Regions from separate parts of the Micromonospora sp. B006 genome, predicted to be linked through region 3. Evidence: riboswitches for the same ligand, from Rfam matches in the RefSeq annotation. Region 3 holds a riboswitch; each other region holds the start of a gene.
The links. Region 3 has a riboswitch for cyclic di-AMP ahead of MicB006_RS25670 (C39 family peptidase). Riboswitches for the same ligand answer to the same signal wherever they lie in the genome.

Region 1 (7,385 bases), 3.2 Mb from region 3:
GGAGCCGACCGGTCGGCCGACGTCGCGGCCCACGCTGACGCCCTCGCTGCCGCCGCCGCCCACCGTCGCGCCGACGCGGACCCGCGGCCCACGCTGACGCGGCCACGCCGCCCGGCCCCGGTCGGCGGCGGGCCCGCGCGGCGTGGCCGGCTCGGGCGGTGGCGACCTCGCGTCTATGTGCGCCATTCGCGCACATAGGCAACGTCCGCAATTTGCACGGGCAGCCATCCACCGTCGGCGATGTTCGCCCTGATCAGGGCCTATTGAAGATCATGGTTGCGTGGGACGACGCGCGCGGCGACACGCCCGACTGTCAGTCGTTGCCCAGGTCACCCATTGCTCACGGCTCGCGCGGCGTGTGATTGTGCACCAGCGAACCGCCGACCCCCGGCGACTCGCGACGGTCGATCTGTCGACCCGGAGCCACGCCGGCAGCTCCGGTGACCGGCCGTCACCCTGCCTCGCACCACCGCGCCGCCCGTCCCCACCGGGCTCGTGCGGCGCGCCTGTAGAACAGGAGCAAACCTCCGTGAAACTCTCACCTCGCCTCGCCGCGCTCACCGGCGCGGCTGCGGCCGGCGTGATCGCCGCCGGCACCGCCGCAGCCGTGCAGGCCGCGCCACCCGGGCCCGCCGCCCCCAACCCGGCCCAGGCCCGAGCGGCCGCCGCCGACTCGGCCCGCGCCATGGTCGCGGGCCGCCCCGCGTACCTGCAGGCCGGCGCCGACGACGCGTTCGTCCAGAAGCCGGTCATCTCCTCCGAGGGAACCCAGTACGTGCCGTACGAGCGCACGTACAAGGGCCTGCCCGTGGTCGGCGGCGACTTCGTGCTGGCCACCGACTCGGCCGGCAACCTCAAGTACGCCTCGGTCGCGCAGCAGCGGCCGATCGGCGCCCTCGCCACCACGCCCGCGCTGACCGAGGCCGCCGCCGCGACCACGGCGCGCGCCCAGCTCAAGACGGTCAGCGCGGTCGAGGGCACCACGCTCGTGGTCTACACGCTCGGCGCCGCACCGGCGCTGGCCTGGGAGACCACGGTACGCGGCACCAGCGCGGACGGCCCGAGCCGGCTCACCGTCGACGTCGACGCCCGCACCGGCGCGGTCCTGCGCAAGCAGGAGCACGTGGTGCGCGGCACCGGCACCGGCGCCTGGAACGGGCCCAGCCCGCTCACGCTCAACACCACCCAGTCGGGCTCCACGTACACCATGAAGGACCCGACCGTCACCAACCTGAGCTGCCAGGACTCGGCGAACAACACCACGTTCAGCGGCTCCGACGACGTGTGGGGCAACGGCACCGCCACCAACAAGGAGACCGGCTGCGTGGACGCGCTGTTCTCCGCGCAGACCGAGCACAAGATGCTCGCCCAGTGGCTGGGCCGCAACGGCGCCAACGGCAACGGTGGCTACTGGCCGATCCGGGTGGGCCTCAACGACCAGAACGCCTACTACGACGGCAGCCAGGTACAGATCGGCAAGAACACCGCCGGTCAGTGGATCGGCTCGCTGGACGTGGTGGCGCACGAGATCGGCCACGGCATCGACGACTACACCCCCGGCGGCATCTCCGGCGGCGGCACCCAGGAGTTCGTGGCGGACACGTTCGGCGCGGCCACCGAGTGGTTCGCCAACGAGCCGTCCAGCTACGACGCGCCGGACTTCCTGGTCGGCGAGAAGATCAACCTGGTCGGCTCCGGCCCGATCCGCAACATGTACAACCCGTCGGCGCTCGGCGACCCGAACTGCTACTCCAGCAGCATCCCGTCGACCGAGGTGCACGCCGCGGCCGGGCCGGGCAACCACTGGTTCTACCTGCTGGCCAACGGCAGCAGCCCGACCAACGGGCAGCCGTCCAGCTCGACCTGCAACAGCAGCAGCGTGAGCGGTCTGGGTATCCAGAAGGCCATCAAGATCATGTACAACGCCATGCTGCTGAAGACGTCGTCCTCGTCCTACCTGAAGTACCGCGTCTGGACGTTGCAGGCGGCGAAGAACCTCTACCCGAGCAGCTGCACCGAGTTCAATGCGGTCAAGGCGGCCTGGGCCGCGGTCAGCGTACCGGCCCAGTCGGGTGAGCCGACCTGCGCCGGCGGCACCCCGACGCCCACGCCGACCGCCACCACCACCCCGCCGTCGGGTGGCTGCTCCGGCAACAAGCTCGCCAACCCCGGCTTCGAGTCGGGCAACGTGAGCTGGACCGCCTCGTCCGGCGTCATCACCACCGACAGCGGCCAGGCGGCGCACGGCGGCTCGTACAAGGCGTGGCTGGACGGGTACGGCTCGTCGCACACCGACACGCTCAGTCAGTCGGTGACGATCCCGGCCGGCTGCCGGGCGACGTTGAGCTTCTGGCTGCACATCGACAGCGCGGAGACGACCACGAGCACCGCGTACGACAAGCTCACCGTCAAGGCCGGCAGCACCACGCTGGCCACCTACTCCAACCTGAACAAGGCCACCGGGTACGTGCAGCGATCCTTCGACGTCTCGTCGCTCGCAGGCACCACGGCGACCATCTCGTTCAGCGGCGTGGAGGACAGCTCTCTGCAGACGTCCTTCGTCGTCGACGACACCGCGGTCACCCTGAGCTGACCGTGGCGTAGCGCGGCCGGTCGTCGTCCTCCCGGCGGCCGGCCGCCTCGTCGTCTCAGGCCGGGCGCCCGGCCCGGGACGAGGTGCCGCGGTCACGATGGATCCGGGCGGCCGCCTCGTGCATCGCGCGGCCGAACAGCTCGGCCTGGTCGCCCATGCTGCCGAGCCGGGCGGCGAGCGCGTCGGCGTCGGCTCGCGCCGACGCGCTGACCTGTGCGTCCAGCTCGGACAGCGCGTCGTTGGCGGCGGCGACGAGGTGTCCGCTGAGGACGTCGAGGGGCTCGCCGGCCAGCTCCGGGTCGATCGTCACGGAATCCAGCCGGCCACCCTGGACGGCGACCGCGCGGACCCGCCCACCGGCCGCAGTGCCCTCGGCGCGCAGCAGGTCGGCCGGTTCGCCGTCGGCGTGCGCCGAGGACCGGGAGCGCATCGAGGTGAGCGCCTGCTGCGTGCGGGTCAGCAGCTCGTCGAGGCTCGCGGCCGCCGAGAACGGGTCGTTGGTCATATCCGCGCTTTCTTCACGTCTTAGCCGATCATCGTGACCCTAACAACCGGCTCCGACGAATCGCGGTCACCGGCCGTCGCGGGCCGTGTCCCGGCGCCGGGAGCAGGCCGGACACCGGCGACACGGCGTGTCGCGGACGGCCGGACGCCCGGCCGGGGCGAACCGGCCGGGCGTCCGGATCAGGTCAGCGCAGAAGCAGCCGCTGACCAGGGAAGATCAGGCCGGGGTCGTCGCCGACCACTGCCCGGTTGCGCTCGTGCAGGGCACGCCAGCCGCCGTCGACGCGCTGCGCCACGGCGATCTCCGACAGCGTGTCCCCGCGCCGGACCACGTACGTCCCGACGCCGGACGCCGGCCGCGGCGCCGCCTTCGTCGCGACCCGTTCCGGCGCGGCCCTGCGCGTGGCGGCCCGCTCCGGGGCGGTCTGCTTCGAGGTGGTCTTCTTCGGGTTCGCCTTCTTCGGCGTGGCCCGCTCGGACCGGGTCGCGGCGGCGCTCGCCGAGCCGCCCTTCCTGCCGCAGACCGGCCACGCGCCGATGCCCTGCCCGCGCAGCACCTTCTCGGCGACGGCGATCTGCTCGGACCGGCTGGCCAGGTCGGCCCGGGCGGCGTACTTCTGCCCGCCGTAGCCGTTCCAGGTGGCGCGGGAGAACTGGAGCCCGCCGTAGTACCCGTTGCCGGTGTTGATCTTCCAGTTGCCGCCTGACTCGCAGCGCGCGACCGCGTCCCAGTTGACGCCGGCGCTGGCCGGAGCGGCCGGGCCGAACAGGGTCGCGGCGCCGACGGCGGTGCCGGCCACCACCGCTCCGAGAGCCGTACGGCGGCTTCGAGCCGAGTATGCAGTTGACATGTGGATTCCTCCACGCCGACGAGGTGAGCTGTCGGGTTCGGGCCGAGGAGCCCGGCCGCCGGTGGCGGCTTCACCCCGAGGTGACGAGGCACCGTGGTACGTGTGGTTCCCCCGCTCCCGCACGACGTCCGGTAACCGCGGCCGGAGGCGGGACTAGGCGTTTCCGGCCTACGGTGTCCACGAATGCGGACGGAACCGACGTTATGGACGATTTGCGACGATCATCCACTTCTTGTGACCCTGTTCACCCGGCCGGGCTACCACCTGTGGAGCTACGGTGGCAGGGCTGAGCAAGATCACGGGAGGGCCGGACGGATGACCGATCACGGACACGAGCTGACCTTCGGCGGCTTCATCACCCCCGCCGCCGGGCAGCCCGACCAGGTGGTGGCGCTGGCCACGCTCTGCGAGCAGGTCGGGCTGGACCTGGTCACGTTCCAGGACCACCCGTACCAGCCGGGCTTCCTGGACACCTGGACGCTGATGTCCTACGTGGCCGCCGCCACCGAACGTATCCGCCTGGCCGGCAACGTGCTCAACCTGCCGCTGCGGCAGCCCGTGGTGCTGGCCCGCAGCGTGGCCAGCCTGGACCTGCTCACCGGCGGGCGGGTCGAGCTGGGGCTCGGCGCGGGCGCGTTCTGGGACGCGATCGAGGCGACGGGCGGGCGGCGCCTGTCCCCCGGCGCGGCAGTCGAGGCCCTGGACGAGGCGATCCGGGTGATCCGCGAGGTCTGGGACATCGACCGGCGCGGCATGATCCGGGTCGACGGCGAGCACTACCGGGTGGTCGGCGCCAAGCGTGGCCCGGCGCCCGCGCATCAGGTGGGCATCTGGGTCGGCGCGTACAAGCCGCGCATGCTCCGCCTTGTCGGCCGCGCCGCCGACGGCTGGCTGCCCTCCCTGTCCTACCTGCCCAAGGGGCCCGACGAGCTGCCCGCCCTGAACGCGCTCGTCGACGAGGGCGCTCAGGCCGCCGGGCGCGACCCGGCCGAGATCCGCCGCATGCTCAACGTGAACGGCACGTTCGCCCGCTCGTCGGCCGGCTTCCTGGCCGGTCCGCCGGAGCAGTGGGTCGAGGAGTTGGCCGGGCTCACGCTGGAGCACGGCGTCACCACGTTCATCCTCGGCAGCGACGAGCCCCGCGCGATCCAGATCTTCGCCCAGGAGGTCGCGCCCGCGGTGCGGGAGCTGGTCGCCGCCGAGCGCACCGCGCCGGGCAGCGGCGCCCGCGCGGTCGCCGACGAGACGGCCGCCACCGGCGGGCCGGCCACGCTGGCGGTCACTCCCACCCCAGACCCGGGGGTACGCCTGAGCGCGCGCCGCCCCTGGGACGAGTCGACCCGGCCGACCGCCCCGCCGCCACCGGCCGGACAGGTCTACCCGGCCCGGGGACAGGCCGCCGGGCAGCACCTGGTGGACGTGCACGACCATCTGCGCCAGGAGCTGGCCCAGGTGCGCGACCTGCTGGAACAGGTCAAGCGAGGCACTGTCTCGCCGGGCCGGGCGCGTGCCGCGCTGAACGAGATGACCATGCGGCAGAACAACTGGACGCTCGGGGCGTACTGCGCGGCGTACTGCACCATGGTCACCCAGCACCACGGGCTGGAGGACGCCTCGATCTTCCCGCACCTGCGCCGCTCCGAGGCAGGGCTGGCGGCCGTGCTGGACCGCCTCGAGGAGGAGCACGTGGTGATCCACGGCGTGGTGGAGAGCGTCGACCGGGCGCTCGTGGAGCTGGTCCGGCGGCCCGGCGACTTCACGCAGCTCCAGGAGGCGGTGGACCTGCTCACCGACACGCTGCTGTCGCACCTGTCGTACGAGGAGCACCAGATCGTCGAGCCGCTGGCCCGGCACGGTTTCTTCCCCGGCCAGCTGTGAGGTAGCTGACTTCTGATTTCCTAAGTCAGGGGGTACCGTCGACGCCATGACGGACCTCCTCGCGCAGCGTGACTCCTGGTCCACCGCCAACTGCTCGATCGCCCGGGCGCTGGAGGTGGTCGGCAACCGCACCACGCTGCTCCTGCTGCGGGAGGCGTCGTTCGGCACCCGCCGCTTCGACGACTTCGCCCGGCGGGTCGGCATCAGCGAGCCCGTCGCCGCCGCACGCCTCAAGCAGCTCGTCGCCGACGGGCTGCTCGACCGGCGCCCCTACCGCGAGCCCGGGCAGCGCACCCGCGACGAGTACGTGCTCACATCCAAGGGCAGCGATCTCATCCCGGTGCTCGTCGCGCTGCGGCAGTGGGGCGACACGTACGCCGCCGACGAGGCGGGCCCCGCGGTCCGGGTGGCCCACGACGAGTGCGGCGCTGCCGTGCACGCCCGGCTGCGCTGCGACGCCGGGCACGACGTACCGCCCGGCGAGCTGGCCGTGCTGCCCGGTCCGGGCCTGCTGTCCGCCTGACCCCCCTTCCTCACCACCTCTCGGAGCGAGACATGAAGATCGCTGGAAGCACCGCCCTGGTCACCGGCGCCAACCGTGGCTTCGGCCGGCACCTGGCCGCCGAACTCGTCGCGCGCGGCGCCACCGTCTGGGCCGGCGCGCGCAACCCGGACACCGTGAACCTGCCCGGCGTCACCCCGGTACGCCTCGACATCACCGACCCCGCGTCGGCGGCCGCCGCCGCCGAGCGGGCCGGGGACGTGACGCTGCTCGTCAACAACGCCGGCGTGAGCACCGGCGCCAACCTGCTCGACGGGGACCTCGCGCAGATCCGGCTGGAGCTGGAGACGCACTACCTCGGCACGCTGTCGGTGGTACGCGCGTTCGCGCCCCGGATCACGGCGAACGGCGGCGGGACGATCCTGAACGTCCTGTCCGCGCTGTCCTGGCTCACCTTCCCCGGGGTCGGCGCGTACGGCGCGGCCAAGGCCGCCGAATGGTCGATGACCAACGCGCTCCGCCTGGAGCTGGCCGACCGTGGCGTCCGCGTCGCAGGGCTGCACGTGGGCTACATGGACACCGAGATGGCCGCCGCCGTACCCGGCCCGAAGGCCGACCCGGCGGAGGTCGCCCGGCTCGCTGTCGACGGCATCGAGGCCGACAGCTACGAGATCCTGGCCGACGACGTGGCCCGCCGGGTCCAGGCCGGCCTGTCCGGCGGAGTGGCCGCGCTCTATCCCGCGCTCCCCTGATCCGCCGCTCCGCCTCGCCGAGGTGGCGGCGTCACCTCGGCGAGACGGCCCCGATCACGCTCGGCGCGCCCACCAGCCACGGATGTTCGGCATCCGCACGGCTGCTGCCCGGCGCGCGCATCGACCTCGGTCCGGTCGGCTGCCAACGGCGGCCGCTTCGGCACAGCCGATCAGCGCCCCCCGACACGAACCCGGCACCCGCCGCACCCAGCTCCACCAGATCCGCCCCGGCCCGCAACCATCGACGAGGGCCTGTAGAACCACCCCACCGGGCCGCTCACTCACCGAGAGTTCCCGACGTCCCT
Region 2 (7,385 bases), 1.6 Mb from region 3:
CCCGGCGCGCGGGCTGGACGAGCCGCTCACCGAGCGGGAGCTGACCATCCTGCGCTACCTGCAGAGCATCCTGTCCAACGTGGAGATCGCCGCCGAGCTGTCGCTGTCGGTGAACACCGTCAAGACGCACGTGCGCAACATCTACCGCAAGCTCGACGCGACCCGCCGGCGGGACGCCGTCCGGCGGGCGCGCGAGCTGCGGTTGATCTGACTCAGACGTCGGCGGCGGCGTCCACCACTGTCAGCAGTTCGGCAAGGTCGTAACCGCCGTCGTGGCGGACGCCGTTGACGAACAGCGTCGGGGTGCCGTTGACGCCGCTGCGGATGCCGCCGACGAAGTCCTGCCGGACCCGGTCGGCGTACTCCTGACGGCCGACCTCCGCGGCGATCTCGTCCGGCGACAGTCCGATCTGCTCGACGCCGAGCGACAGGTGCACCGGGTCGAGCTGGTCCTGGTGCTGGAAGAGCCAGTCGTACATCTCCCAGAACCGGCCCCGGGCGGCGGCGGCCTCGGCGGTCTCCGCCGCGCTCTCCGCGTACGGGTGGATGTTGGCGATCGGGAAGTGCCGGTACGCCAGGCGCACCACGTCGGCCCGCTGGCGCAGCACCTCGGTGAGGTTCGGGTACGCGGCGCCGCAGAACCGGCACTGGAAGTCGCCGTACTCGACGATGGTGACCGGCGCGTCCACCGGCCCGCGGACGTGGTCGCTGTCGGTCACCGGGGTCCGCAGCCGCGCGGTGGTGACCTGAAGTGGCGTGGTCATCAGGTGCTCACCCGCCGATCCGAGTTGAGCCGCTCCAGGGCGTCGAGGATGCCGTCCACGCCCGGGTTCACCTCGGGCGGGGACAGGTGGCTCCAGGCCACCCGGCCGTCCGGGTCGACGACCACGAGCGCCCGGTCGGACTGCCCGCGCGGCGCGTACGCGCCGTATCGGCGCGACACCTCGCCCTTGGGCTCGAAGTCGGCGAGCAGCGGGAAGCGGATGCCCTGGGCTTCGGCGAACGCCCGGTGCGAGTCGACGCTGTCCACCGAGATGCCCAGCAGCATCGCGTCGTACCGCTCCAGCTCAGGCAGGGCCGCCTGGTAGAGGGCCATCTGCTCGCCGCAGACCGGTGACCAGTCGGCGGGATAGAAGGCCAGCACCACCGGACGGCCCCGGAACTGCCCGGGACCCACCTGTCGCCCGTCCGGCGCCGCCGGCAGCGTGAACCCGGGGGCGGCCCGCCCGGGTGTGATCAGCCCGTTCGGATCACTCATGCCTCCCACCATGGCCGGTGCCCGGGTGAGGCGGGCTCACCCGGGCGGGGTGGTTCGGCTCAGCGCACGACGAGGTGGTTGTGCACCTCCCGGATGCCGGGGGCGTTCCACACCACCCGCTCGATCTCCGCGCGTTCGCCGGCCGAGTGGACCTGCCCGCCCAGCACCACGGTGTCGCCGTGCACCCGGACGTCGACGGTCTCGGCCTCGGTGGCGGCGTTGCGCGCGAGCGCGTCCACGATCCGCTCGGCCAGGTCGTGCCCGTCGGCGCGGACCGCCGGGCGCACGGCGATCCCGTTGCTCACCCCGCGTACGCCGGTGAGCCGGGCGACCGACCGTTCGGCGGCGCGCCGCTGGTACTCCCACTCGACGTCGCCGTGCAGCGTGACCCAGCCGTCGGAGACGGTCACCTGCAGCGCCTCGACCGGTACGAACGCGTCCCACTCCAGCGCCCGTACGGCCGCGACGGCGATCTCCGGATCCTCCCGCCCGGCGGCGGTGGCGATCTGGACGAAGAGGTCGTTGGCGACCGCGCGGACCCGGGCGGCCCGGTGCGCGGCCCGCTCGGCGGCCCACTTCTTGGCGTAGCTGTCCACCCGGCCGGTCAGCGTCACCACGCCCTCGGTGACAGTCACCCCGATCTCGTCCGGGCCGACCCGGGGTTCCCAGGTCAGTTCGTCGAGCACCGCGGACTGGATGTCCCGGTCGGTACGCGTGATCGTGTCGGTGGCCATCCGGCTTCCCCTCCCGTCGACGGCGGCGCGGGCACGGGGTCCCGCACCCGCGATCCTGCGCGTGTCCCGGGTGACCCACCCTCACCCGGTCCGGGTGAGGCGAGGGGAGGGGGAGCGCACCACGCAGCACGGTGGCCGCCCCGGGAGTACCGGGAGCGGCCACCGTGCCGGTGGGGTGCGGGTCAGCCGTCCAGGCCGGCCGGGGAGTTCGGGCGGTCCACGTCCACGAACTCGATCTCGTCCGCGGCGCGGTCGCGGCTGCCCGCGGCGCGCGCGGCGGTGCCGGCGGCCCAGCCGATCGCCGCGCCCGCGAGCGCCGCCGCGATCAGCAGCGTCCAGGGCAGGGCGGGCCGGCGCCCGGCCAGCGCGTCGAAGGCGAGCGTGGCACGCCGGCGCGCCTCCTCGGCGGCGGTGCCGACCAGGTCGGTGGCGTCGTCGGCGAAGCCGGAGGAGTTGCGGCGGGCGGCGCGGGTGGCGTCGCGCACGCTGTCACCGGCGGAGCCGGCCGCGGAGAGCAGGTGCTGCCACGCCTGGTCGGCGACCCGCTCGGCCTTGCCCCGGCGGTCCAGCAGGTTGGATCCGAACATCGTTCTACCTCCTCGGGTGCCGAAGGCCGGCGGCCACTTCGGACTCCGGTGTCCATCCGGCGCGTCACGGGTTGACTCCCCCGGGCAGTGCCCCGCGGGCGGCGGCGGCAAACCCACAGTGGGGCGCGGGCGGCTACCAGGCTTTCAAACCGGGACGAACCACCCGAACGCGCCGAGAGCGGGGTGTCGGCGCGAGGTGCGCGCGCCCGCTACCCTGGTCGGCGGATCGACGGGTCCGACCGGCCGTACGGCTGGCCGTGGCCCGCGTCGAAGGGGAAACTGGAACCCGGAGGTCCGGATTGGGTGCGCCCAGGTGTGCCCAGTTCGCGAATTGCTCATCCCGGGGGGTGGCGACCGAGCCGTTGGAGGAATACTCTCGGTCGCGGCCCGCGTACTGATGAGGCGCCCGTCAAGGGCGAGTGGAGGTGCTCGCGTGAGCCTGTCGATCGTGAAGTCGGTGCGGCCGGGTGGTGTCGTCCAGATCGCGCCCCGTGGGGAGATCGACGTCGACACCGCGTACGAGGTGCGGGAAGCGATCGCCGAGGTGCTCGCGAAGGGCCGTCCCGCGCGCATCGAGCTGAACATGCGGCTCGTCACGTTCATCGACTCGGTCGGCATCAGCGCCATGGTGGCCGGCTTCCAGACCTGCGAGGTCAGCGGCGTCAAGCTCGTGGTCACCGAGCCGAGCCGGTTCGTGCACCGGCAGCTCTGGGTCACCGGCCTGCTCGGCCTCTTCGGCGCTCCCGAACCGTGGTTCGCCGACGACACCCCCGAGGTGCTGCCCGGCGCCTGAGCGCCCGCTCGCACCCCCTCCGGCCAGGGACCTTCTACCCGTTGCCAGCCCGGCGTCCGTACGGGACGATCGTCGCGACGTACGACGGCGAGGGGGCCCGCTTGCAGAGCAGCGACAGCTTCAGCTACACCGTGCAGGCCCGGTGCGGCCGGGCCGACGCGGTGGCACTGCTGGGTGACCTCAGTCGCCAGGGCGAGCTGCATCCGCTGATCGTCCGGGTCCGGCAACTGCCGGCCCGGCCGGGCGCGCTGGCCAGCTACGCGATCACCGACCGGCTGCAACTGGGCCCGCTGCACTTCCCGGTCACGTACCAAGCGGACGTGCTGGTCGCGAGCGAGGACGAGGTGGTCACGGTGGCCCGGCAGCAGCCGGCGACGACGGTGCGCAACCACACCCGGCTGCGCGACGAGCCCGACGGCACCGTGCGCATCGACGTGGAGATCACGCTGACCGCGCCGGCGCCGCTGTTCGGGTACGCGTTCCGCCAGGCCCGGGCCGCTCACCTGAGCCTGGCGGCCCGTCTCGGCGCGACGCTGGAGGGCCGGCCCGATCCGGCCGGCCCCCCGGGAGCGCGCTAGTACACCGACAGGTGCACGTGGTTGGTGTGGTCGCTGGACGGGTCGCCGTTGCCGCCGCTGTACGCCTTCCACCCGCTGCTGGGCAGCCAGATCTGCTTGAACCAGATCACGTAGAGCACGGCGAGCGGGTCGGCGTTGCGGACGAAGTACGCGGCCAGGTTGTTGCCGTACGTCCGGTCACCGCCGCTGGCCACGCCGCCGAAGCCGTTCTTCTGGGCGGCGAAGTCGCAGGCCCGCCCCTTCGGGTGCTCGCCCGAGCCGCTTGGCCGGTGGCACGAGACGTACCGGGTGAAGCCGGCCGCCTTGGCCTGCTGCAGCGCGTGCAGCGTCCGCGGGGTGATGCAGCCGTTGGCCGGGGTCGGGTCGTTGACGCTGCACGACTCCGCCGGCCACGAGCCGTCCGAGTTGCGCGGCGCCGGCTTCGCGTTCTTGTTGGAGGTGCCCTGGACGCTGCCGCCGCCACCACTGCTGCTGCGTGACGCCCTGTCGTTCGCCACTTCGAGCGCGCGCTCGGCCTGCTCCTTGCGCTTGCCCATCACCGTGACCTGCTTGCGTTGCTCGCGGATCTCGGTGTCGAGCGCGGCCCGGGTGCGGGTGGCCTCGTCGCGGGTGGCGATCAGCTCGCGCACCGTGCGGTCCTCGTGCGCGGCGACCTGTTCCAGGGTGGCGGCCCGGTCCATGAAGCCCGCCGGGCTGTTGCTGTCGAGCAGCGCCGCGGCGGTGCCGAGGCGGCCCGCGCGGTACGCCACTCCGGCGATCTCGCCGACCTTGGCGTCGCGTGCGGCCAGTTCGGCGCCGACCGTCTTGAGCTGGTCGTTCAGCTGCTTCTGGCGGTTCACCGACTGGTTCAGCGCGGCCTTCGCCTCCAGCCAGCCCTTGCTGGCCGCGTCGAGTTGGGCGCGCAGCTCCGGCGTGCCGCCCTCGTCGTCGCCGGGTGCGGCGGCGAGCAGGGCGGTCCGGGGCGCCGCCGAGGCGGGGGAGGCCGGAACGGTCGCGACGCCGAGAGTCAGCGTCGCGACGAACAGGGCCGCCAACCGGGCGGCCGTCCGTCGTACAGGTGCCACTGGGGGCATTCAACACGTCCTTCCGTCAACCGCCGACCGGGTTAGCTGACGGGTTCGGGACGGAAGATCCCTACCGCTGACGCGGATGCACCCCACTTACGTGGTTCCCCGGCTCGCCCCTTCGGGCGATTAGGCGACGGCCACCCCACCTGCGCCGGTGACGCCGGTGGCTGCGGCCGCGACCGAGCCTACCGGCGCGGCCCGGGCGCGGCTCCGACGCGTGGTGCCGCATGGCGGGGCAAAACCGACATTACTGTACAGCAGCCACAGTGATTTAAGTCGGTCCTAATCACCACTCGGTCTTTCCGCACACGCCCGCGGACGCTCCGGGTTCGACCTGCAACGTGGCGTGATCAATGGAGAAGTCCTCGTGCAGCGCGGCCCGCGCGGCGGCAAGCACCCCGCCGGGGTCGACGCCGGGGTCGGTGGTCAGGTGCGCCGAGGCCACCTCCATCCCGGAGGTGAGCGTCCAGACGTGCAGGTCGTGCACCTCGGCCACGCCGGGGACCGCGGCCAGCCGGTCGTGCACGGCGGTCACCTGCAGGTGTTCCGGCGCCGCCTGCACCAGGATGCGCACCGCGGCCCGGCCGAGCCGCCAGGTGCGCGGCAGGATGAACAGGCCGATCCCGACGGCGACCAGGGGGTCCGCCCACCACCAGTCGGTGACCGCGATGACCAGCGCCGCGGCGATCACGCCGAGCGAGCCGAGCAGGTCGCCGAGCACCTCCAGGTACGCGCCGCGCAGGTTGATGCTCTCCTTCGACCCGGCCCGCAGCAGCGCGAAGGCGACGATGTTGGCGAGCAGGCCGAGCACCGCCACCACGAGCATCGGGCCGGCGAGCACCTCCGGCGGCTCGCCGAAGCGGCGTACCGCCTCGACCAGGACGTAGACCGCGACGGCGCCGAGCAGCACGGCGTTGGCGAGCGCGGCGAGCACCTCCAGCCGGTAGAGGCCGAACGTGCGCTGCGGGTCGGTGCCGGCGCGCCGGGTGGCGGTGATCGCCGCGAGGGCCATGCCGATGCCGAGCACGTCGGTGAACATGTGCCCGGCGTCGGAGAGCAGGGCGAGCGAGCCGGTGGTGAAGGCGGCCACCGCCTCGACCACCATCAGGACGGCGAGCAGCGCGAACGCGGCCCATAGGCGGCCCCGGTGGCGGTGTGCCGCGTTGGCCACCGCGCCGCTGTGGTCATGACCTGCGCCCACGCCAACACCCTCCCTGCCGCGTACCGGCCGGGCCCAATGTATGTTCACATCGCTATGTATGCAAGTGAACTGTGGGTGGTGCCGGCGCGGCCCCTCACCCCACCGGGTCGAGCGTGGTGAGGCGCTGGGTCGCCCGGGACAGCGCCACGTAGAGCGTGCGCACGCCCGACCCGGGATCGGCCCGGATCTCGCTCGGCGCCACCAGCACCACACCGTCGTACTCCATGCCCTTGGCCTGGAGGCTGGTCACCACCTGGAGCCGGCCCGCGCCGCGCGCGCCCAGCCAGCCGGCCACCTCGTCCCGGCGCGGCACCGGCGTGATCACGCCCACCGTGCCCTCCACCTGTCCGAGCAGTGCCTCGGCCGCCTCGACGGTGGCCGCCGGCAGCTCGGCGGCGGGCACCACGCGCTCGACCGGCGGCACGCCGGTGGACCGGACCGCGTCGGGCAGCGGCAGATCCGGGTAGAGCCGGCGGATCTCCGCCGCCGCCACCGCGAAGATCTCCGCCGAGTTGCGGTAGTTGGTGGTCAGCTCGTAGCGGTGCCGCTTGCGCCGGCCCAGCGCCTGTTCCCGGGCCCGGTCCAGCTCCTGCGGGTCGCCGGTCCAGGCCGTCTGCGCCGGGTCGCCGACCACGGTCCAGGAGGCCAGCCGTCCGCGCCGGCCCACCATCCGCCACTGCATCGGCGAGACGTCCTGCGCCTCGTCCACCACCACGTGCGCGTAGTCGCGGTAGTCGGCCGGACGCTCCCGGGCCGCCGCCCGGGCGGCGCGCTGCCGATCGGCGTACGTGCTCAGCTCGCGCACGCCACCGGCGAGCTGGTACGGGTCGCGCTTGGGCCGGGCCCGCTGCACCGGCTTGCCCAGCAGCGCGTCCAGCTCGTCCAGCAGCGCGATGTCCGCCACCGTCAGCCCGTCGGTCGCGAGCGTGCGGTACGCCTGCCCGAGCAGCCGGATCTCGGCCGAGGAGAGGATCCCCCCGGCGTAGCGGCGCAGCCGGTCCGGGCGGGCCAGCCAGTCCAGCACGTGCCGCGGGTGCAGCCGTGGCCACCACGCCTTGAGGAACTCGCGGAACTCCGGCCGCTCGATGATCTCGTCCTCGAACGCGGGCTGCTCCGGCAGCCGGCCCACCCGCAGCGTGCGGGCCTGCGCGTAGAGCGCGGCGAGCA
Region 3 (7,385 bases):
CGGCGGCCAGCGCGGTGATGGTGCCGTGGATGCGGGTGCCGAACGCGAAGTCGTAGCCGGACAGGTGCGACATCCAGGTCCACGGGTCGACGAACATGCGCACCTTGTCCTCGGCGAACAGCGGGTGCGAGGTGTGCAGCGGGATGTCGCTGCTCTGACCCCGGTGCTCGGGCGCGTCGCCGTAGAGCAGGGTGCCGAGGGTCCGCAGGTCCTGCGGTACGTAGCACAGGTTCGGGTAGCGCTCGTGGTGGTGGCGGACCACCGAGGCCATCGAGCGGACGTACGGGGAGATGGTGAGCGCCACCTTCGACTCGGCGGTCAGCTCCGGCTGCTTCTTGGCCAGCGGGAACGTGTCGCCGTGCAGGAACATCGACGGGCAGCCGATCTGCTCCACGTCGGAGAAGCCGAGCGTGTTGAGGTAGCTCTGGGTCACCTCGCCGCGTACGCCGATGCTGTGCGACCGGTCCAGCACGGCCTTGCAGAACGCGCGCACCGGCTCGTCGATCGGCCGCAGGTACTCGCGGTCGCCGTCGACGTTGGTCTGCACGCCGACGCCGAGCACCACCACCGGGATCTTCAGCCGTTCGATCAGCCGGGTCAGCGGGGTGAGGCGGTGCACGAAGCTGCGGCGGAAGGCGTTCGCCAGCGGCACGACGAACACGTCGTACCGTTCGTTGATCTCGTCGGCGACGCGCGGATCGGCCGGGGTGCGGGTCGGTGTGATCTCCGCCGTGGAGGTGGCCAGCAGCTTGTGCGCGGCGTGGCTGAAGACCAGGTTTCCGCTGTTGTCCCCGATCCAGTTGCCGGCGAACGTCTCCTCCGGCGTGAGGACGTCGAACGGGCCCTTGCGGGCGCGGAGCAGGATCCGCTGGTGCATCCGGTTCGCTCACCTTCCGTACGGCACGGCGTGCCGGCGGGCGCCGGTCGGGCGCTCGCGCGTGCAGGAACGGAAATCCTATCCGCCGCCCCTGAGTGACCCGGCGGCCGTCGGCTCGCCGGGAACGTCCCGGTACTCCGGGGTAGGGTGCCCGGAATGACCAGCGCGCCGACCGTCACCCGTGCCCCGCGTCTGCCGTCGCTGACCGGTTTGCGGTGGGTCGCCGCGCTGCTGGTCTTCGGCTTCCACGCCGGGACCATGGGGATCGTCGCCGAGCCGCACCTCAAGGCGGTGGTGGACAAGGCGTTCAGCCTCGGCCTGTCCGGCGTCGAGTTCTTCTTCATCCTCAGCGGGTTCGTGCTGGTCTGGTCGTACCGCGACGGGGAGCGGGCGTGGACGTTCCTGCGCCGCCGGCTCGCCAAGATCTACCCCAATCACGTGGTGACGTTCGTGGCGGCGCTGGCGGTGGCGGCGTGGTTCGCCGACCCGGTGCTGCCGTGGGCGGCGATCGGCAACTTCTTCCTGGTCCAGGCGTGGATCCCGCTGAACGGCTACTTCTACAGCGTCAACAACGTGAGCTGGTCGCTCTCCTGTGAGCTGGCCTTCTACCTGTGCCTGCCGCTGGTGGTGCCGCGGCTGCGCCGGGCCCGTACCGGGGTGCTCCGGGCCGTGCTGGTCGCGGCGCCGCTGCTCATCCTGGCGCTGTGGCCGGGCCAGGAGCTGGTGCCGGAGGAGCAGCGGTGGTGGTTCACCCAGATCTTCCCGGTGACCCGGTCGCTGGAGTTCTGGATGGGAGTGGCCGCCGCCGAGCTGATGCGCCGCAACCGCTGGCGCGGACCGAACCTCGCGGTCGCCACCGGCCTGTTCGTCACCACCTGGGTGGTCGCCGCGCTGTGGATTCCGGCCGAGTTCTGGGCGGCGTTGCTCGCCGTGGCGTACCTGCTGGTCATCGCCGCGGCGGCGGACGCCGACGTGCGCGGCCGGCCCACCCCCTGGCGGTCCCGGCCGATGATCTGGCTCGGTGAGGTCTCGTTCGCCTTCTACCTGGTGCACGTGCTGGTCATGGTCACCGTGCTGCGGCTGACCGGGGACTGGGGCACCGGCCTGCCCGGCTGGCGGGGGCCGCTCGCGGTGCTCGGCTTCCTGCTGCTCACGCTCGCGCTCGCCGCCGCGCTGCACCGCTGGGTGGAGCTGCCGATGATGCGCCTGCTCGGTCCGTCCCGCCGGGCCCGCGCGGCGTCGCGCGCACCGGCCGTGCCGGCTCCGCGCGGGCCCGCCGAGGGCGCGGCCGCCGACGGCGGCGCGCCGCCCGTCGCCGGTCCGGCCGAGGGCATCGAGTACGCCGGGCGGCGTCGACCGGACTGACCGCTGCGTCCCGGTCCGGCCGATTCGCGACACGCCGGGCGGCGGTGCGTCCCCGGGGGATCGGCGGTAATTTGTACCCGTGCTTCCGATCGCGCTCACCTGCCCCGTGTGGTGGGTGGCGCGCTGGACCGCCCGGATGCTGGCCAGTCTCGCCGTGGTCGTCGCCTGTTCGTTCGGCGCGGCCACCCTGCCGGCCGGCGCCGCCCCGGCCGCCGCAGCCGGCCCGACGTACGTGAGCACGCCGGCCGCCCCACGACCGGAACCCGACCGCGCCGCCGAGCGGCAGGCCCGTCCCGCCGCCGCCCCCGCGCCCGCCGCACGGGCGACCGACACGCTCCCGGCCGGCCCACAGCCGGTCCCGGCCGGCCGGATCACCGCGCCGGTCGGCCTGCGGGCCCCGCCCGCCCGCTGATCCGCCCACGGGCGCTCGCCCGTCACCGCACCCACCGAACGTCATCCCGCACCCGCCCCTCGACGGCCCGGCGCACGCGCGCCCCGCCCCGACCGGCCGCGCGGAGTCTCCCGCCAGGTTCTTCCCGTGAGGTGCCGACCATGTCGCAGACCGCTCTCTACCACTTCCTCACCGCGGTCCCCGAGGCCGCCGCCATCTGGTCTTTCCTGATGCTGCTCGCGTTCGGCCTGCTCGCCGTGCTGGTGGCCCGGCCCGAGCGGGACGGTGCCGCCGAGGTCGCCGCCGATCCGGTGGACGCGGACGCCGCGCGCCGCGACGACCTCGTCCGGTACGCCGAGGAGGTGGCGGTGGCCGCCACCGGGGCCGCCCAGACGGCCCGTCGCCGCCGGGAACGGTGGCTGGCCGCGCAGGACGAGGCGGAGCGGGCCTGGACCGCGTACGACGAGGCGGACACCGCCGCGCGCCGCCTGGCCGGGGCCGCCGCGCTGGCCGCCCCGCGGACCCCGCGCACCCCTGCGGAGTACGCGGCCCGGGAGCGCTGGCTGCACCACGCCGCCATGACGGCGCACTGGCGTGGCGACCTGTCCGCCCGCCAGCTCGCCGACGTGCTGGCGCGCCGCAACGGGTGGGACCCGCGCCGGCACCCGGCCGAGCAGGAGATCGTGCTGGCCCGCACCATCCGGGACCGGCGCCGGGCCGGGTGGGAGAGCGCCGCCGAGCGGGAGCGGCTGGCCTGGCGGGACGCCGAACTGGCCGCCGAGGCCGCCCGGACGCTCGCCGCCGAGGCGTACGCGGCCACCCTGGCGCTGCGGCCCGCCGCGGTGTCCCGCGGCGCGGCGACGATGCCCCTGCCCGTGGGCGCGTCCGTCCGCAACGCCCGGTGGCGTCCGGCCCGGGTCGGCTGAGCCGCCGCCGTCGACCGAATTGTTACCCGGAATGTGGTGACCCCGCTCACCCGGGACGCGGAAACGGGCGTCCGGCGCAGAACAGGGCAGCCGACCGCGCAATTGCCGGTCACCCGCTCGCCGTCTGTCCCCTTTCCGCCGCCAGGTCACGCCACCACCGCTTGTCCCATTGAGTGAAGTCAGTAACCGGCTGTTCCGAAATCCGTTACCGAGGATCACGTTTACGCAGGTGGGAGCGCTTGGCAGGGGCAATACCCACCGGTAGTGTCGGCGCGTCCGGTGCGGTAACCGATCGCAGAAGGCGACGCCGCGCCGACCCGCCTAATCGTGTCAACACGAACCGGGGAACCATGAGCACCATCGGGGTGAATCCGCGGCCACTGCCGCGGTAGGGCGTACTTCCCGCCCGAATCCGTCAGCTAACCCGGTCGGCGGCCACGGAAGGAGTGCCATCCTCGTGCCCACCCCTCGATCGTCCCCCCGCCTCCACGGCTCCGCGGTGCCCGCGCTCGCCTGACGCGACCGGCAAACCGCCCCTGGGCGCCCGGCATCACGGGCGTACCGCCCCCCGGCCCATCCGGCCCTGCCAGCACGTGTGGATCCCTCCGCGTGCCGGGCCGGCGTGTGCCGATCACGCCCCCCGTGGAGGATTTCGTGAAGCACCACCTGAAGCGTCAGCTGCGGCGGATCGCCACCGAGCGCCCGTACCAGATCATCGCCGGATCGGCCGCGGCGCTCGTGCTGGCCGCCGGCGCCGGCACCGCCCTTGCCGTCGGTGACGACGCCCCGGCCCACCAGGAGAACACCGCCTCGGTCGCCGAACTCGGCGCACGCCTCGGCGAGCCCGCCAGCCGCGGCGAGGCGCGCATCGTCGTCCCGCCGGCGTCGCCGAGCGCCGAGCCCAGCAAGTCGCCCAGCGCCTCCCCGTCGGCGAAGAAGGCCGCGGCGGACCCGGACGTCACCAAGGCCGCGCCGAAGCCGCCGTCCAGCAAGACCCTGGACTACGACTACCAGGCGCAGATCAACTACTACTACTGCGGCCCGGCCGCCGTGCGCAACGCGCTCAGCGCCACCGGCATCGAGCGCAGCCAGGACGCGCTGGCCGGCCCGCTCGGCACCACCGAGATGGGCACCAACTCGGCCGAGGACACCACGCGCGTGCTCAACCAGCAGGTCAAGGGCAACCCGTACAAAACCCGGATGATTCCCGGCTCGGCCAGCCCGGCCCAGATGGACCGGCTCCAGGCCGACGTGGTCGAGGCGATCAGCAACGGCCGCGGGGTCGTCGCGAACGTCGCCGGCACCGCCACCGACACCAACGGCGGCTGGCACTCGTTCCCCGGCGGCCACTACGTCGCGGTGATCGGCTACAAGGACGACGGCCGGACCGTCCGGATCGCCGACTCGGCCGACCCGTCGCTGCCGTCGTACTGGCTCACCACGATCGACCTGGCGCACTGGATCGCCAGCCGCGGCTACTCCGCCTGACCGTCCCGCACGTCCGAAGGCCGGCACCCCTCCCGGGGCGCCGGCCTTCCCCGTCCCCACCCGCCCTCGCCCGCCGCCCTCTCGGCGCGTCGATCTTGGACTTGTGGCGCCTGGTATGCCCGGCTCGCCCGCTATGGAAGGCACCACAACTCCAAGATCGGCGGCGAGGGCGAGGGCGAGGGCGGGCGGCGTGGGTGGGGCGGGTCGGTCGGGTTTGGTCTCGCGTGTCCGGGGCGGGCGGTGGCAGACTGCGCCAATGGGTGATGCGACGGGGAACCGGCACCTGATTCTCCTGCACGGCATGGGTGCCACCGGCGAGGTGTGGCTGCCCTGGGCGCCGCTGCTGGAGCGCCGCTGGCCCGGGCGCTGGCTCGCCCCCGACCTGGCGGGCCACGGCTGGTCGCCGCCGCTCGACGGCTACTCCTTCGAGGCCCTCGCTCAGCGCGTGGCCGACGGGCTCGGCCCGGTCCGGCTGGGCCCGCACGACCGGCTGGTGCTGCTCGGGCACTCGCTCGGCGGGGTGGTGGCGCTGGCGCTCGCGGCCCGGCAGCGGGCTCTTCCGGTCGACGCGGTGGTGGGGCTCGGCATCAAGGCGGTCTGGTCCCCGGCCGAGCTGGCGAAGGCCGGCGAGCTGGCCGCCCGGCCGGTCACCTGGTTCGCCACCCGGGACGAGGCGGCCCGCCGCTACCTGCGCGTCTCCGGGCTCGCCGGGCTGTTCGCCCCGGACCACCCGGTGGTGGAGGCGGGGCTGCGGCGGGTGGACGGCCGCTGGCGGCTGGCGATGGACCCGGCCGCGTTCGCGGTCGGCGAGCCCCTGCTGCCCGCCCTGCTGGCCGCCACCGGCGTGCCGGTGCTGCTGGCCCGCGGCGAGCAGGACCCGATGGTGAGCGACGAGCAGCTCAAGGAGCTGGGCGTACCGGTCGCCACCCTGCCCGGTCTGGGCCACAACGCGCACGTCGAGGACCCGGCCGCCGTGCTCGCCCTGCTCGACACGTACCTCTGAGCGGGGTCTACACCACCGCGCGCTGCGCCGGGACCGCCCAGTCGGCCTCCAGCTCGCGGCGGGCGGCGGCGAGGAACGCCTCGGCGTAGGCGTCGGCGGGGAAGTCGCCCAGGTAGCGGGTGCGCGCCGCCCAGCGCTGCGCGGCCTTCGGGTCGGCGTCGAGCAGGTCGGTGAGCACCTCGTCCACGTTGGACATGTCGCGCCGCAGCACGTAGCCGGAGGCCGCGAGCGGGAACCGCTCGACGAAGTGCTCGCCGTCGGCGCCGGTGTCGGTGACCGCGTACGGCTTGCCGGAGTAGAGCCAGTCGGAGATGACACCGGAGACGTCGGAGACCAAGGCGTCGGCCCGGTTGACGCACTCGGTGAGCGTCAGCTCGCGGGCCGCGGCGGCGCCCCACAGGTGCGGGCGGCCGGTCTTGGCCCGGTCGGCGGCGAGCAGCTCGGTGAGCCGGGCGAGCTGGCGGGCCGAGGCCGGGTTCTTGTCGGTGTACGGGTGGGCGCGCAGGATCACCGCCGCCCCGCGGTCGATCAGCCGGCGGATCAGCGTCTCGGCCACCGGCAGCGAGCAGTAGTTGGCGTCGGCGTGGTGCCCGGTCCAGGTCGGGGTGTAGAGGACCGTCGGGTGCGCCGACGCGGCGACCGGCTCCCGGCGTACCTCGATGGCCTCGACCTGGGGCCGGCCGACCACGACGAACTTGTCGGCGGGGATCTCCACGCCGGCGCGGGCGTACCTGTCGATCGCCGCCTGCCCGGCCACGAAGATCTTGTCGAAGATGGCCGAGACCGGGTTGGCGCTCGGGGCCTTGTCGCTGTCGCCGTGGTGCAGCTGCACGTGGGTGAGCTGGTTGAACCGGATCAGGTGGGCGTTCTTCGCGCCGTGGTTGACGTAGAACGCGACGCGCAGGCTGGGCACCAGCGCCTCGTCGAGCGCCTTCAGGGTGGGGCAGAGGACCACCGGGGCGCGGGTGGCGGCGGCCACGGCGGGCAGAAGCTCCGGCTCGCGCAGCACCACCACGAACGGGCGGCCGATCCGTTCCAGGTACGGCAGCCACATGGTGACCTGGTACTCCGAGCCGGGCGGCGCGGAGAAGTGCAGCACGAACTCGGGCTGGTGGCGGCGTAGCGCGCGGCCGACCGGGCCCCCGCCGGCGGGCGGCCGGAACCGCCGCCGGGCGAGGTCGAGCGCGATCGCACCGCAGCCGGCGCCGACGAGCAGCGTGGCGGCGAGCGCCGACCAGGCGGGCAGGGTCAGGACGGCGGCGAGCGCCACCAGGGCGAGCAGCACCAGCAGCGCGTCGCCGAGCCGGGCGGCGACCAGCGGCGTCCACGTGCGGA
Region 4 (7,385 bases), 1.4 Mb from region 3:
TCGGAACTGGTGCGGCTGATCTCCGAGGAGGGCCGGGGTTCGGGCAGCGCCCCGAGGTGTTTCCGGAGCTTGGCGTTTCGCCACCGAGAGCGGGCGGCCGATCTGGCGGTGCGCGCAGCTCCGGGCGCCTGATCCTGGCGAGACATGTGGCAGGCAGGAAGGCACCGCCGATGGTCCGGCTGGGCCACGTTGCGCTCCGGGTCATCAGCCGATCGGACAACCGAAGGCGATGATCGGCCATTTCCATGTGCGACGGACACCCTGCGGCGCTTAGGAAGGACGCATGACCAACGAGGTGACCGTTCCCCTGCTTCCGTGCGCATCCATTGACGACATCGAAACCTTCTACGGAGTCCTCGGTTTCCGGACCACGTACAAGCAACGCCAGCCCAACGCGTGTGTGGGGGTGCAACGGGAAGACCTCAATCTGCAGTTCTTCGAGATCCCCGGGTTCGACCCGGAGCAGTCCTATGGCTCCTGTCTCGTACTCACCGCGGACATCGAGGGACTACACCGGGCATTCGCAGCCGGCATGCGCGCCGCGTACGGCAAGGTACTGGTGTCCGGAACGCCGCGGATGACCCGGCCCAGGGCGCGGAAGAACGCCGACGGGTTGGGCGGGTTCAGCGTCATCGACCCGGGCGGCAACTGGATCCGCGTCTTTCGGCACGCCGCCACCGCGCCCTTGCCGGCCACCACGCCTGCCGGGCGGCTGGCCAAGGCTCTGGCGAATGCTGTCGTGCAGGCCGATTCGAGGGGAAGCGTCGGACAGGCCGTTCGGATCCTCGACAGCGCCTTGGCCCGCCCGCAAGCCGACGACGACCCGGTCGAGCAGGTAGAGGTCCTGGTCTACCGCGCCGAACTCGCGATGGTGCTGCACGATCCGAAGACTGCGGCCGAGATGCTGGCCCGCGCCCAGTCCGTCACGCTCACGGAAGACGAATCCGAAAGGGCGGCACCCGCGTTCGACAACGCCGCCGACCTTGCAGCAGCACTGGGGTAGCGGGCACGGCCACAACAAGAAGCGGCAGTAACGACTGAGGCCCCAGCCAGGAAACCTGTCCTGAGCTGGGGCCTCACGCTGGAGCGGGTGACGGGAATCGAACCCGCACTGTCAGCTTGGGAAGCTGATGTTCTGCCATTGAACTACACCCGCAGGCGGCACCACTCTACCTGAAGGTCACCACCCCCGTGCAGTCAGGTACGCGCGCCACCTCGCCGAGGTGGCGGCATCGGCGGGCGGTTGACCCCGCCACCTCCCCGAACTGGAGTGGATCAAGCACGCGCCGAGGTCGCCGAGCGCGAAGTTGCACGTCGGCAACATATGGGCGTTCTCAAATGCATCGATGAGATGTAACGTCTGCCCCACGTTTCCGCACCGGCGTGACACACCCCCTGGCACGCCGTCAGAAAGAGGTGGGCCCATGGGACTGCGTCCCAACCTGCTGACCCGGCGTACCGCCGGTGTCGCGACGTCGACCCTCGCGCTGCTGCTCAGCACCGCCGCCGTCGGCGTCGTCCCCGCTGCTTCGGCCTTCTCGGCCGCCCCGGCCGGCGTCTGCGCCGAGCCTGCTGACGCCCACGCCGACGAGCACTCGAACGCCCGCGTCGCGAAGGGCGGCAACGCCAAGCTCGACCCCAACCACCTGACCGCCAGGCAGGTCCAGGACCGGGAAGCCGACCTCGCCGCGGCGCAGCGCGAGCGGGCCAACTTCCGGGCCGGCGCCGTCACCCCGCTGGCCACCGTGACGATCCCGGTCGTCGTGCACGTCATCCAGGAGAACAGCACCCGGGCCGGCGGCAACATCCCGGACTCGATGATCAACCAGCAGATCACCGTGCTGAACCAGTCGTACGCGGGCTCGACCGGCGGCGCCGCCACCGCCTTCGGGTTCCAGCTCACGAAGATCAACCGGGTGACGAACCCGTCGTGGTACCCGATCGTGCAGGGCTCCTCCGCCGAGCGCTCGATGAAGACCTCGCTGCGTGAGGGCGGCAAGAACACGCTGAACATCTACCTCGGCGAGCTGAGCGACAGCCTGCTGGGCTGGGCCACGTTCCCGAAGCGGACGCTGGACAAGATGGACGGCGTGGTGGTGCTCAGCGAGTCGCTGCCCGGCGGCACGTCGACCAACTACAACCAGGGCGACACCGGCACGCACGAGGTCGGCCACTGGCTGAACCTCTACCACACCTTCCAGGGCGGCTGCTCCGGCTCCGGTGACAGCGTCTCCGACACCCCGGCCGAGGCGTCCCCGGCGTACCAGTGCCCTACCGGCCGTGACACCTGCTCGGCCACCGGCAAGGACCCGATCACCAACTTCATGGACTACACGTACGACTCCTGCATGTACCAGTTCACCGCCGGACAGGCGAGCCGCATGCTCACCGCGTGGAACGCCTACCGCGCAGCCTGACCTTCTCGCACCACGTACCGGTGCCGGCCCTGTCCTCGGACGGGCCGGCACCGCTCGTTTCGGGGCTCTGGTCAGGCGGCCGGGCGGCGGGTGTCGAAGCCGTGCCGCCCGCGCCGGCCCTCGGCGGCTACCGGCTCACGCCGGGCCGGTTCGGCACCGAGCGGGTCGAGCCACACCCGCACCTGCGGCGGGGCGGCGCCGGGCTGGGCCACCGGGTCGCGCCGGGTCAGCATCGCCGCCTCGACAGTGAACTCGAACAGCCGCCAGTCACCCTGCGGCGACGCCCGCGCGATCCGGGCCAGGTGGGCCACTGTGGCCGGGTCGGTCACCGGCCGCGCGCGCCCCGCGATGTACGCCTCGTCGTCGCTCTCCTCCGGCGGGAACGAGTGCAGCGCGTAGCGGCCGTCGCGTTCGAGGTCGCGGCGCTTCGGCGAGTCGATGACGAAGCACCAGAGGCCGTCGTCGGTGATCACCGGGGAAACCGGGTGGACGCGGGGGCCGCCGTCGGCGCGGACCGTGGCGAGGTAGCCGAAGCCCGGCCCGTACTGCTGCATCAGGAGGCGGATCTCGTCGGCGAGGCGGGGCTCGTCGGCGGCGAATTCGGACCAGGAAGCCATGCGGACATCCTATCGAACACGTGTACGAAGATGTAGTGCGACACGCAGGTCACCCATACCGGTCGCTATGGTGTTCCGATGCTGCTCTCCGACCGCGACCTGGTCTCCGAGATCAAGGCCGGCACGCTTGCGCTGGAGCCCTTCGAGCCCACGTTGGTGCAGCCGTCGAGCATCGACGTACGCCTGGACCGGCTGTTCCGGGTGTTCAACAACCATCTCTACACACACATCGATCCGTCGGTACAGCAGGACGACCTGACCTCGATGGTGGAGGTGCCGGAGGGGCAGCCGTTCGTGCTGCACCCGGGCGAGTTCGTGCTCGCCTCCACGCTCGAGGTGATCTCGCTGGGCGACCAGCTCGCCGGCCGGCTGGAGGGCAAGTCGAGCCTGGGCCGGCTGGGTCTACTGACCCACTCGACCGCCGGCTTCATCGACCCGGGCTTCTCCGGTCACGTCACGCTGGAGCTGTCGAACGTGGCGAACCTGCCGATCACGCTCTGGCCCGGCATGAAGATCGGCCAGCTCTGCATCTTCCGGCTCTCCTCGCCGGCCGAGCACCCGTACGGCTCGGCCGTCTACGGCTCGCGTTACCAGGGGCAGCGCGGCCCGACGCCGAGCCGGTCCTGGCAGAGCTGGCGCACCTGGCCGACGCGCTGACGCCGACCGCAGTTGTTAATAGGGGCCCCCTCCTCTACCGGAGGCGTTAAGAGGGGACCCTTCCTTACACGCGGCCGTAGCTGTTGATGTCGCCGTCGTCGACCCGCTTCATCGTGATGGGCTTGCCGGACTGGGAGGCGTGCACCACCCAGCCGTCGCCCACGTACATCGCCACGTGGTGCAGGTCGCTGTAGTAGAAGACGAGGTCACCGGCGCGCAGGTCGGCGCGGCTGATCCGTTTCGTCACGGCGTGCTGCTGGCGCGCGTTGTGCGGCAGCGAGACTCCGCCCTTGGCCCAGGCCGCCAGGGTGAGGCCCGAGCAGTCGAAGTGGTCCGGGCCGGCGGCGCCCCAGACGTAGATCTTGCCGATCTGGGCGCAGGCGAACTTCACCGCCGCTCCGGCCGGGCCGCCGGGGTAGCCGGCCGGGCAGGGCGCCGGGCGCAGCGGGCCGCCGCCACCCTTGCCGTACACCTTGAGCCGCAGCTTCTGCAGCTTGGCGATCTCGGCGTCGATCTGCTTCTTCTTCGCCGCGAGCTGGGCCTCGGTGCGCGCCAGCCCGGCGATCATCTCGTCCAGCGGCTTCTTCTTCGCCGCCAGCTCGTCGCGCAGCGCGGCGACGGAACGCACCTGCTCGTGCTGCCGGTGCGCGAAGCGGTCGAGCAGTTCCAGGCCGTTGACCAGGTCACCGGGCGAGCGGCTGCCGAGCAGCACGTTGACTGTGGAGAGATTGTCGCCCTTGTAGGCGTCGGCGGCGAGGCCGCCGACCTGGCCGAGGGCGGCGTCCACCCGGGCCTGGAGGGGTGCGATCTGGCGGCCGAGCGCGTCGGCCTGCTTGCGCCGCGCGGCGAGCTGCTCGCGTACGGCGTTCACCTGTTCGATGACCGGTTCGAGCTTGTTCCAGTCGCGGTCGATCTGGGCCTCGATCTCGGCGACCGAGGGTTCGGCGTGTGCCGCCGTGGCGCCGCCGGTCAGAACGACGGCGGTGCCGACCAGCGCGGCGAGGGCTGTGGTGAAGCGGGACCAGCGGGAACGCGGCGCGAGGCTGGACCGGTCGGTGGACCGGCCCGACGACGGCCGCGGGGCATGGAGTGCCACCGGGCGTCCGTACTCCTTCTTCCGTACCGCCTACCGGGTTAGCTGACGGATTCGGGCGGGAAGGGAGCCGCCCTACCGCAGCAGCGCTGCGGATTCACCCCAGGTACCTGGTTCCCCGGCTCGCCCGGAGGCGACTCGGCGGTGTCGAACCGTCACCGACCGGGTTGGACGGTGAGACGTGCGGCCGACGATTCACCAGAGTAGGGACCACCGTTATCGATCCGCAACTTCCAGCGCCGTGACACTCCGTACGCGATGCGATGCCCCACTCCGCGCGGAGGTGAAATTTTCTTTCACTGCTGATTACTCACTGGAAAGGTATTGACCATCACGGGTGTGCGGAGTGAGGGTGGGAATGCAGTGACCCCCATCCCTGTCCAGGAGGTTCGATGCATCTCTCCGCCCTGCCGTCGGGCAGACGGATACTGCTCGCCGCCGCCGTGGCCACAGCCACCGTGCTGGCGACGACCGGCCCCGTGACCGCCGCGCCGGACACGTCCACGCCCGCGAGCGACCGGCAACAACAATACGCCGCCGCCGCGGCAGAGTACGGCGTACCGCAGAACGTGCTGCTCGGCGTCTCCTATCTGGAGTCCCGCTGGGACACCCACACCGGGCAGCCCAGCACCAGCGGCGGCTACGGCCCGATGCACCTGACCGACGCCGCGCACATCCTCGCCATGCCGGGCAGCGCCCACGTCGACGAGGACGAGGACCCGCGCGGCGACGACGCCCGCCCGCTCAAGCTCGACCCGGCCACGGCCGCCGCGCCGACGCGGGAGACCCCGTTGCCGAGCGCCTCGCTCCAGACGCTCGACGCCGCCGCCGCGCTCACCGGACTCGACGCGGGCACGCTGCGCACCGACCCGGCCGCGAACATCCGCGGTGGCGCGGCGCTGCTGGCGTCGTACCAGAAGGCACTGGGCGGGCCGGTCGGCGCCGGCACCGACCCGGCGGCCTGGTACGCCGCGGTGGCCCGGTACTCCGGCGCGGACACCGCCGACGCGGCGGCGGCCTTCGCCGACGAGGTCTACGACCAGCTCGGCCAGGGCGCCACCCGGACCACCGACGACGGCCAGCGGGTCACGCTCGCCGCCACCGCCGCGAAGCCGGACCGTTCCCGGCTGGCCCGGCTCGGCCTGCGCAACGCCGAGCGGCCGGACGGGCTGGAGTGCCCGGTCCGGCTGGCCTGCGAGTGGATTCCCGCCCCCTACGAGCAGCTCAGCGACGACCCGGGCGACTACGGCAACCACGACCTGGGCGACCGGCCGAAGCAGCAGAAGATCGAGTACATCGTCATCCACGACACCGAGGGCTACTTCGGCCCGAGCGTCGACCTGGTGAAGCGGGCCGACTACCTGGGCTGGCACTACACGCTGCGCTCGGTGGACGGCTACATCGCCCAGCACATCAAGACCAAGGACGTCGGCTGGCACGCCGGCAACTGGTACGTCAACGCCAAGTCCATCGGCCTGGAGCACGAGGGCTTCGCCGGCCAGGGCACCTGGTACACCGAGGCGATGTACCGCACCTCCGCCAAGCTGGTCCGCCACCTGGCGCTGAAGTTCGGCATCCCGATGGACCGGCACCACATCATCGGCCACGACAACGTGCCCGGCATCACCGCCGCCAACGTGGGCGGCATGCACTGGGACCCGGGGCCCTACTGGGACTGGTCGCACTACTACGACCTGATGAAGGCACCGTTCCGCGGCACCGGCACGGCGAAGACCGGCCTGGTCACCATCGACCCGGACTTCGCCACCAACCGGCCCGCGTTCACCGGCTGCAACCAGCAGCCGCCCGGCGTCCCGACGCCCCGGCCGCCGGCCGAGCCGTGCCCGTCGCGCGGTTCCTCGGCGGTGGTCCTGCGGACCGCGCCGAGCCTGGACGCCCCGCTCGTCAACGACCTCGGGCTGCGCCCGGACGGCACGCCGGACACGATGTACATCTCCGACCACGGCGCCCGCGCCTCCGCCGGCCAGACGTACGCGCTCGCCGGCCGGCAGGGCGACTGGACCGCGATCTGGTACCTCGGCCAGAAGGCGTGGTTCCTCAACCCGGCCTCCGCGCCCACCGCCAAGTGGGCCACCGGCTTCGTGGTGACCCCGCGGCCCGGCAAGGCCACCATCCCGGTGTACGGCCGCGCCTACCCGGAGCAGGCCGCCTACCCGGACACCATCCCGTACCAGACCATCTCGCCGCTGCAGTACACGTTCGCCGCCGGCCAGCGGTACGCGGTGGGCGGGGTGCTGCCCGGCGAGTACTACCGGGCGGTCTCGTTCGACGGTTCCGCCCCGGGTGACCGGACCGTGGTACGCGGCGAGAACCGCTACGTGCAGGTCCAGTTCGGCCACCGGATCATGTTCGTGAACCTGGACGACGTGCTGATCCTGCCGTCCCCGGTCGGCGCGCCGCGCTGACCTCTCCACCAGAACGCGAAGGCCCCCGGTCCGCAGGGACCGGGGGCCTTTTCGTGTGACCGAGGTCAGGTGACCCGGACGAAGCCGGCGAGCGGCTGGGTGTTGATGCTCGACACCTGGACCGGTTTGCCTGTCCGGGGCGCGTGCACCATCACCCCGTTGCCGAGATAGAGCC

Region 1: another riboswitch for cyclic di-AMP. It lies ahead of MicB006_RS12040 (transglycosylase family protein); the one in region 3 lies ahead of MicB006_RS25670 (C39 family peptidase).
Region 2: another riboswitch for cyclic di-AMP. It lies ahead of MicB006_RS18550 (hypothetical protein); the one in region 3 lies ahead of MicB006_RS25670 (C39 family peptidase).
Region 4: another riboswitch for cyclic di-AMP. It lies ahead of MicB006_RS00515 (NlpC/P60 family protein); the one in region 3 lies ahead of MicB006_RS25670 (C39 family peptidase).

The regions. Positions count from the first base shown of each region.
Region 1 covers NZ_CP030865.1:2,514,437-2,521,821, forward strand. The annotation lists gene MicB006_RS12025 (transglycosylase domain-containing protein) at 1-97, shown strand, start outside; gene MicB006_RS12030 (M4 family metallopeptidase) at 530-2,593, shown strand; gene MicB006_RS12035 (YbaB/EbfC family nucleoid-associated protein) at 2,649-3,098, opposite strand; gene MicB006_RS12040 (transglycosylase family protein) at 3,283-3,948, opposite strand; cyclic di-AMP (ydaO/yuaA leader) riboswitch at 3,947-4,118, opposite strand; gene MicB006_RS12045 (LLM class flavin-dependent oxidoreductase) at 4,264-5,826, shown strand; gene MicB006_RS12050 (helix-turn-helix domain-containing protein) at 5,873-6,349, shown strand; gene MicB006_RS12055 (SDR family oxidoreductase) at 6,382-7,080, shown strand.
Region 2 covers NZ_CP030865.1:4,163,174-4,170,558, reverse strand. The annotation lists gene MicB006_RS18585 (LuxR C-terminal-related transcriptional regulator) at 1-211, shown strand, start outside; gene MicB006_RS18580 (DsbA family protein) at 213-764, opposite strand; gene MicB006_RS18575 (redoxin domain-containing protein) at 764-1,258, opposite strand; gene MicB006_RS18570 (BON domain-containing protein) at 1,318-1,992, opposite strand; gene MicB006_RS18565 (hypothetical protein) at 2,175-2,579, opposite strand; gene MicB006_RS18560 (STAS domain-containing protein) at 3,013-3,372, shown strand; gene MicB006_RS18555 (SRPBCC family protein) at 3,414-3,950, shown strand; gene MicB006_RS18550 (hypothetical protein) at 3,947-5,023, opposite strand; cyclic di-AMP (ydaO/yuaA leader) riboswitch at 5,029-5,160, opposite strand; gene MicB006_RS18545 (cation diffusion facilitator family transporter) at 5,304-6,218, opposite strand; gene MicB006_RS18540 (UvrD-helicase domain-containing protein) at 6,313-7,385, opposite strand, start outside.
Region 3 covers NZ_CP030865.1:5,714,555-5,721,939, forward strand. The annotation lists gene MicB006_RS25650 (polysaccharide pyruvyl transferase family protein) at 1-877, opposite strand, end outside; gene MicB006_RS25655 (acyltransferase) at 1,034-2,242, shown strand; gene MicB006_RS25660 (hypothetical protein) at 2,322-2,654, shown strand; gene MicB006_RS25665 (hypothetical protein) at 2,795-3,559, shown strand; cyclic di-AMP (ydaO/yuaA leader) riboswitch at 3,868-4,008, shown strand; gene MicB006_RS25670 (C39 family peptidase) at 4,214-5,047, shown strand; gene MicB006_RS25675 (alpha/beta fold hydrolase) at 5,304-6,050, shown strand; gene MicB006_RS25680 (CDP-glycerol glycerophosphotransferase family protein) at 6,058-7,385, opposite strand, start outside.
Region 4 covers NZ_CP030865.1:103,264-110,648, reverse strand. The annotation lists gene MicB006_RS00540 (VOC family protein) at 284-1,003, shown strand; tRNA gene MicB006_RS00535 (tRNA-Gly) at 1,083-1,156, opposite strand; gene MicB006_RS00530 (zinc metalloprotease) at 1,425-2,417, shown strand; gene MicB006_RS00525 (pyridoxamine 5'-phosphate oxidase family protein) at 2,489-3,034, opposite strand; gene dcd (dCTP deaminase) at 3,113-3,691, shown strand; gene MicB006_RS00515 (NlpC/P60 family protein) at 3,756-4,787, opposite strand; cyclic di-AMP (ydaO/yuaA leader) riboswitch at 4,801-4,938, opposite strand; gene MicB006_RS00510 (N-acetylmuramoyl-L-alanine amidase) at 5,177-7,210, shown strand; gene MicB006_RS00505 (C40 family peptidase) at 7,276-7,385, opposite strand, start outside.